Regions from separate parts of the Streptomyces sp. NPDC024687 genome, predicted to be linked through region 2. Evidence: riboswitches for the same ligand, from Rfam matches in the RefSeq annotation. Region 2 holds a riboswitch; the other holds the start of a gene.

Region 1 (3,756 bases), on a different contig from region 2:
CGGGAGGTCGCTGGCCTCGGAGGCGGCGTGGGCGACGGCGAGCGAGACGCCGAGGATGGCGTTGGCGCCGAGCGAGCCCTTGTTGTCGGTGGCGTCCAGGTCGAACATCGCCTGGTCGATCAGACGCTGCTCGGTGGCGTCGTAGCCGACCAGCTCCGGGCCGATCTGCTCGATGACGGCCAGCACGGCCTTCTCGACACCCTTGCCGTGGTAGCGGTTCGGGTCACCGTCGCGGAGCTCGATGGCCTCGAAGGCGCCCGTGGAGGCGCCGGAGGGGACGGCGGCACGACCGGTGCTGCCGTCGTCGAGGCCGACCTCGACCTCGACCGTGGGGTTGCCTCGGGAGTCCAGGATTTCCCGGGCTACGACGACGTCGATGGACGGCACGAGCATCTCCTTCTTGGGATGTGACACGGTCCGCCGGGACCGCGGTGGGTTCTGCGAGACCGAGCCTAACCGGCTCCGGGGGTTCGGCCACCGTGTGGACCGCCTCCTGGACAGAACCGAGAGTAAATTGTTTCTGAACTGAACAAAGACATGCCTCGACGGGGCATGAAAAAACCCCGCCCCGGTGCGTACGGGGGAACACGCACCGGAGCGGGGAGCCCGTGGGGACGGGGGGTGACCCTCACGAGGCCTTCATCCTGAAGGACACGGCTGTGAGGGCGCTGTGGTTCAGCTGGGTCCTACTTGAGGTGCAGCTGCTGACCCGGGTAGATGAAGTCCGCGTCGGTGATGATGTCCTTGTTCAGCTTGAACAGCTTCTGCCAGCCGCCCTTGACCTTGTGCTTCTCGGCGATCGAGCTGAGGGTGTCACCCTTGACGACCTTGTACTCGCCGTCGCCCTTCTTGACCTTCTTGCCGGTCGGGGTGGTGACCGTCTTCTTGGCGGCCGGACGGTCGGTCGAACGGGAGGCGCTCTGCTCGTCGGTCGAACGGCTGCTCGTGCTCGAGGAGCCGGAGTTCGAGGAGCTGGAGTTCGAGGAGCTGGAGGAGGACGAGCTGCTGCCGCTGTAGCCGGCGCTGGACAGGCCCTTGCCGCAGACCGGCCAGGCACCCTTGCCCTGGGAGGCGAGGACCTTCTCGGCGACGGCGATCTGCTGGGACTTGCTGGCCTGGTTGGCCTGCGCGGCGTACTGCGTGCCGCCGTACGCGGCCCAGGTGGAGGCCGAGAACTGCAGGCCGCCGTAGTAGCCGTTGCCGGTGTTGATGGACCAGTTGCCGCCGGACTCGCACTGGGCGACGGTGTCCCACTCGGAGGCGGTGGCGGCGGAGGCGTTGCCGGCCGCCATCAGCGGGGCGGCGATGGCGACACCGGTGACACCGGCAAGCGCGGCGGCACGGGTGGCCTTGGACGGACGACGGTGCTTGCCCTTACCGGAAAACAGCATGGTGGATCCCCTCACCGACGCCTGCGAGGTGAGCTGTCGGGTTCGGGCCGGTTGAGTTGCCCGGCCGCACATCTCGCGATGCGCGGCTTCACCCCAAGCCGGTCCAGCATGAACTGCTGGGCCCGGCACTTACCTTGGGTCCCCCGCTCCTGCCTACGGCGCTTGACGCGACGACTGTTCCCGTTCCGTCGCTGGCAGGATTCGGCGTTGCGACAGACGGGGCTCGGGTTGCCGAGCGGTCACGACCGTAGACACGGGCTCGGCGGAATTTCAAAGACGATCAGGGCTTCTGAGACTCATCCCACACTTTCACCAAAGTGGACATTCAGTGCGAAGTGTGACGTGAACTCCCGCTGTTTTTCAGGCCTTTTCAGCCCTATTCAACCCCTGTGTCGAGGGTCTGACCGGCGACGATGCCGCTCGGGTCGGCCCCGATGCGGTCCTTGTTCTCGGCGTAGAGGGCACGCCATCCGCCGTCGAGGCCAAGGGAGTCGGCGATGGAGGCGAGCGAGTCGCCCTCCTGGACGGTGTAGGTGCCCGCGGCATGCCGGCCGGCCGGGGAGGAGGCTGTGCTCTTCGTCGCAATCTCCTCGGCACTGCCGCCGCGGTGCTTGCCGGAACCGAGGGCGCCGACGTCCACGAGGGCCGAAGAGCTGCCCTGCTGCCACGACTTGTCCGCTTCGTCCTCTTCTGGGCTCACCACGGGCGAGCTGTCGGAAGGCTGTACGTCCTCCGCGGCGGAGCCCTCGGAAGGCGAAGGGTTCTTTTTGCCCGACTTGGCGGAACTGTCGCCATTGGAGGCGGTGGCCGACGGCGAGGGCGTGGCGGACGAACCGTCCAGCGCGCCGAGCAGACCGGAAGACTCCTCGGCGCCCGAGGAGTCGGAGGAACCGGATGAACCAGACGATCCGGATGAACCGGACGATGTCGATGAGTCGGACGCCGAGGCCGAGGGTGTCTCGCTCCCCACGCCCGTGTCGACGTCGGCCGCACTCGAGTCCTTGCTGAGACCGCCGAGCAGACCGCAGGTGGGCCAGGCGGCGATGCCCTGGTCCGCGAGGAGCTTCTCGGCCACGGCTATCTGCTGGTTGCGGCTGGCCAGGTCCGCCGTCTCGGCGTATTCGAGGCCGCCGTACTTCTCCCAGTTCTCCTGGGACATCTGGAGGCCGCCGTAGTAGCCGTTGGCGTCGTTGGCGCTCCAGGAGCCGCCGCTCTCGCATTCCGCGACCCGGTCCCAGGTGGTGCCGGTGGCGGCGCTCGCTCCGGTCGCTCCGAGCAGTGGGATCGCGATGGCGGAGCCCGTCACACCGGCCGCCACGAGGAGAGCGGGAGCCTGACGGGGGCGACGGTGACGACCGTTCCCGGAGAGCATGAGGGGACCTTTCCCGAGACAGCAAATACCCGCGCGGCGAGTGGTGCGGGGCACCGCGCTGGTCCGTGAACGTATAGGGGTTCGATCACTTGTCACAAGTTAATGCCGCGTAGATCACGTGAGGATCACAAACTTGAGGACTCGTCATGTTTACCCACTCCGTGCGGGGACAGGACGGGCCTCTCGGTCGATTACCGGACGGGCGTGAACTCCACGGGCAAAGTGCGCAGTCCACGCATGATGAGCCCCCCGCGCCACCGCAAATCAGCCGAATCGACCGCCAGTTGGAGATCCGGGAGGCGGGTGAGGAGGGTGGCGAGCGCGGTCTGGCCCTCCAGGCGGGCGAGCGGGGCACCGAGGCAGTAGTGGATGCCGTGGCCGTAACCGAGGTGCTGATTGTCACGGCGGGACAGATCGAGCACGTCGGGGTCGGCGAACCGCTCCGGATCCCGGTCCGCGGCGGCGAGCACGACGAGCACCGGGTCACCGGCGGCGATGTCCTGCCCGCCGATCCGCAGGGGTTCGGTGGCGAACCGCCAGGTGGCCAGTTCCACCGGACCGTCGTACCGCAGCAGTTCCTCCACACCGGTCTCCAGGAGGCCCCTCTCCTGCCTGGCCAGGGATTCCTGCAGCCGGTCGCGCTGCTCGGGATGGGTGAGGAGGGCGTAGGCGCCGTTTCCGATCAAATTGACGGTGGTCTCGAAACCTGCGAACAAGAGGATGAAGGCCATGGCCGCGGCTTCGTTCTCGGTGAGGTGCTCCCCGTGGTCGGAGGCGCGGATGAGCGCGGAGATGAGGTCCTCGCCGGGAGGGGGCTCGTCGGGCAGCGCTTCCCGCTTCCGGTGGATGAGCTCGGCGAGATAGCCGCGCATCTTCTTCACGGACCGCGCCACCCCGCCTCGCGGCCCGCCGCCGTGACGGATCATCATGCCCGCCCAGTCCCGGAAGTCGTCCTGGTCCTCCGCGGGGACGCCGAGCAGCTCGCAGACCGCG
Region 2 (3,756 bases):
CGCGCCACCGCGTCCACGATCGCGCCGTGCTCCGCCCAGGACTCCACCGGGTTGGCGGGCGCCTCCACCACGTACATCCAGGCGATCTTGTGCCGGAGCTGGGTCAGCATCGAGGTCATGGCAGGGCTGCCGGAGGCCTGGGCGAGCGTCTCGTGGAACCAGCCCCCAAGGGAGCGCAGATCCTCGCTGTTGCCTTGCCTGGCCCGCTCCTGACCCAGCCGGACCAGGCCGCGCAGCACCTTCAGATGGGCCTCGGTGCGCCGCTGGGCGGCCCGGGAGGCGCCGAGCGGCACCAGCAGCATGCGCATCTCCAGGAGGTCGGCGCCCTCCTGGTCGGTCGGTTCGGCCACGCACGCGCCCGCGTGGCGTCGCGTCACCACGAAGCCCTCGGCCTCCAGTGTGCGCAGGGCCTCCCGGACGGGGACGCGGGAGACGCCGTAGCGGCGGGCGAGCAGTTCCTCGGTGAGTCGGCTGCCGCGCTCGTAGACACCGGCGACGATGTCGTCCCGGATAGCCGTGCATACCGAGTGCGCCGGAATACGCATGTCCGACCTCCGTCTTAGTCCCCTTGAAACGTCGCCGATTGACGTGTGTTCAGTGACTCTATTGCAATGAGCGGGAATTTCCGACGGCGGACCGGAATCCAGGGATATTTTTTGGACAGCGGGGCACTGTAAACGCGGAAACCCCGGCTCGGAGGAGCCGGGGCCGAAGAAGATCTCGCGGTACGTCGTCAGACACTCACGCCGTGCGAGCGCAGATAGGCGACGGGGTCGATGTCCGAGCCGTACTCGGCGGTGGTGCGGGCCTCGAAGTGCAGGTGCGGCCCGGTGACGTTGCCGGTCGCGCCGGACAGGCCGATCTGCTGGCCGGGGGTGACCGACTGGCCGACCGAGACGCCGATGGACGACAGGTGGCCGTACTGGGTGTACGTGCCGTCGGCCATCCTGATCACGATCTCGTTGCCGTACGAGCCGCCCCAGCCGGTCTCCACGACGGTGCCGCGGCCGACCGCGTGGACGGAGGTGCCGCTCGCGGCGTGGAAGTCGACGCCGGTGTGGCTGCCGGAGGACCACAGGGAGCCGCCGGTCTTGTAGCCGGTGGAGATGTAGGAGCCGGAGATCGGGGTGACGAAGCTGTTGAGGCGCTTGCGCTCGGCCGCGCGGGCGGCGCGCTCTTTGGCCTCGCGCTCCTCCTTGGCCCGTGCCTCGGCCTTCCTCTTGGCCTCCGCCGCCGCCTTCTTCCGCTCGGCGGCCTGCTGTTGGGCAGCGGCCTGGGCGTCGAGCTGATCGGCGAGGGAGTCGCCGACGCTGACGACGGGCATGAGCCCGGTCTGCTCGACGGAGTTCCCGGCGGCGAGCGCCGGAGCGGCGAGGGTGCCGATGACGCCGGTGGTGGCGAGGGCCGCGACGCCCGCCGCATTGGCGGTGGTGCGCTTCATCCGGCTGGGACGACGGTGCTTCCCGGCGGCGCAGGTGAACGCCATGTAGTGGGTGGTCCTTTCCTTCCTTCTCGCCTACCGGGTTAGCTGACGGGTTCGGAGCAGGAAGGTCTCCTACGGACCCCCTCGCAGCGCGCGCGGGCGTCCGATTCACCCCAGGGACAACGCATGTGGGTCCCCGGCTCCCCTGGCTCGCGCCATGCGGGGACTCGGCGATGACTGTCCGGTGCCGCGGACGCGGCGCAGTGCCTGACGAACAGCCGGGATGACGCTAAGCGGGCCGACTTTCAATCCCCAAACCGATCACGGTTTTTGTAGCGCATCCCACAGGCAAGACAGGCAACCTCCTGCCCAATTCGGACATCTAAGGGCCCTGGTGACGCTTCCGTCACCAGGGCCCCTGTGCGGCGCCTGCTCTGCCGGCCCCTCTACTCGGCCGACACGACCTTGACCTCGCCGATGCCGAGGGCCGCCACGGGCTCCTTGATCGCGGCCGCGTCGCCGACCAGGATCGTCACCAGACGGTCCACCGGGAACGCATTCACGACGGCCGCGGTGGCCTCGACGGTGCCCGTCGCGGCGAGCTGCTGGTACAGGGTCGCCTGGTAGTCGTCCGGCAGGTGCTGCTCGACCTGGTCGGCCAGGGTGCCCGCCACGGCCGCCGCCGTCTCGAACTTGAGCGGCGCCACGCCGACGAGGTTCTGTACGGCGACGTCCCGCTCGGCGTCGGTGAGGCCGCCCTCCGCGAGCGTGCGCAGCACGGTCCACAGGTCCTCAAGGGCGGGACCGGTGTTCGGGGTGTCGACGGAGCCGCTGATGGCGAGCATCGCGGCGCCCGAGCCGTCCGGGGCGGACCTGAGGACCTGCCCGAACGACCGCACGCCGTAGGTGTAGCCCTTCTCCTCGCGCAGGACACGGTCCAGCCGGGAGGTGAGAGTGCCGCCGAGGCAGTATGTGCCGAGCACCTGCGCGGGCCACACGCGCGCGTGCCGGTCGGCGCCGATACGGCCGATCAGCAGCTGCGTCTGGACGGCGCCGGGGCGGTCCACGATGACGACCCGGCCGGTGTCGTCGGCGGTCACCGGCGGCATGGGGCGCGGCTGGGCCGTGGAGCCGGTCCAGGAGCCGAGGGTGTCGCCGAGCAGCTCGTCCAGATCGATGCCGGTGAGGTCGCCGACGACCACGGCGGTCGCGGTGGCTGGCCGTACGTGCTTCTCGTAGAACCCGCGCACCGCCGCGGAGTCGATGTTCTCGACCGTCTCCTCGGTGCCCTGGCGCGGGCGGGACATGCGCGAGTCCGCCGGGAACAGTTCCCGGGAGAGCTCCTTGGCTGCGCGGCGGGACGGGTTGGCGAGCTCGTGCGGGATCTCGTCCAGGCGGTTGTTGACGAGCCGTTCGATCTCGCTGTCCGCGAAGGCGGGTGCCCTCAGGGCGTCGGCCAGCAGACCGAGCGCCTTGGCGAGGCGGGAGGCCGGCACTTCGAGGCTCAGCCGGACGCCCGGGTGGTCGGCGTGCGCGTCGAGGGTGGCGCCGCATCGCTCCAGTTCGGCGGCGAACTCCTCGGCGGAGTGCTTGTCGGTGCCCTCCGAGAAGGCGCGCGCCATGATCGTGCCGACACCGTCGAGGCCGGCCGGTTCGGCCTCCAGAGGAGCGTCCAGGAGCACCTCGACGGCGACGACCTGCTGGCCGGGGCGGTGGCAGCGCAGGACCGTCAGGCCGTTGTCGAGCGTCCCGCGCGTGGGGGCCGGAAAGGCCCACGGCCTGGCGTCGCCCGCCTGGGGCTGGGGGTGGAAGTCCATCGCGGCGAGCTCGCTCACTGGGCCGCCTCCTCGTTCTCGTCCTGGTCGGCGGGGGCTTCGGCAGTGGTGGGTTCGTACACGAGCACCGCCCGGTTGTCGGGGCGCAGCTTGGCCTTGGCTACCTTCTGGACGTCCTCGGCGCTCACCTCCAGGACGCGCTCCACGGCGGTGAGGGCGAGCTGCGGGTCGCCGAACAGGACGGCGTAGCGGCACAGTTCGTCGGCGCGGCCCGCGACGGTGCCGAGCCGGTCCAGCCACTCGCGCTCCAACTGGGCCTGGGCGCGCTCCATCTCCTCGGCGGTCGGGCCCTCCTCGGCGAACCGGGCGAGCTCCTCGTCGATGGCGGCCTCGATGACCGGCACCTCGACGTCCCCGGACGTCTTCACGTCGAGCCAGCCCAGGGAGGGCGCACCCGCCAGGCGCAGCAGTCCGAAGCCCGCCGCGACGGCCGTACGGTCGCGCCGTACGAGACGGTTGTAGAGGCGGGACGACTCGCCGCCGCCGAGGACGGTGAGC

The links. Region 2 has a riboswitch for cyclic di-AMP ahead of ACZ39I_RS38625 (M23 family metallopeptidase). Riboswitches for the same ligand answer to the same signal wherever they lie in the genome.
Region 1: it holds a riboswitch for cyclic di-AMP, as region 2 does, so the genes downstream of both, ACZ39I_RS24025 (transglycosylase family protein) here and ACZ39I_RS38625 (M23 family metallopeptidase) in region 2, are expected to answer to the same signal.

Annotation. Positions count from the first base shown of each region.
Region 1 is NZ_JBVHLJ010000006.1:109,563-113,318, forward strand. It holds gene eno (phosphopyruvate hydratase) at 1-393, opposite strand, end outside; gene ACZ39I_RS24025 (transglycosylase family protein) at 687-1,391, opposite strand; cyclic di-AMP (ydaO/yuaA leader) riboswitch at 1,395-1,562, opposite strand; gene ACZ39I_RS24030 (transglycosylase family protein) at 1,768-2,763, opposite strand; gene ACZ39I_RS24035 (cytochrome P450 family protein) at 2,955-3,756, opposite strand, start outside.
Region 2 is NZ_JBVHLJ010000015.1:38,426-42,181, forward strand. It holds gene ACZ39I_RS38620 (GntR family transcriptional regulator) at 1-545, opposite strand, end outside; gene ACZ39I_RS38625 (M23 family metallopeptidase) at 734-1,486, opposite strand; cyclic di-AMP (ydaO/yuaA leader) riboswitch at 1,500-1,666, opposite strand; gene ACZ39I_RS38630 (M16 family metallopeptidase) at 1,870-3,258, opposite strand; gene ACZ39I_RS38635 (M16 family metallopeptidase) at 3,255-3,756, opposite strand, start outside.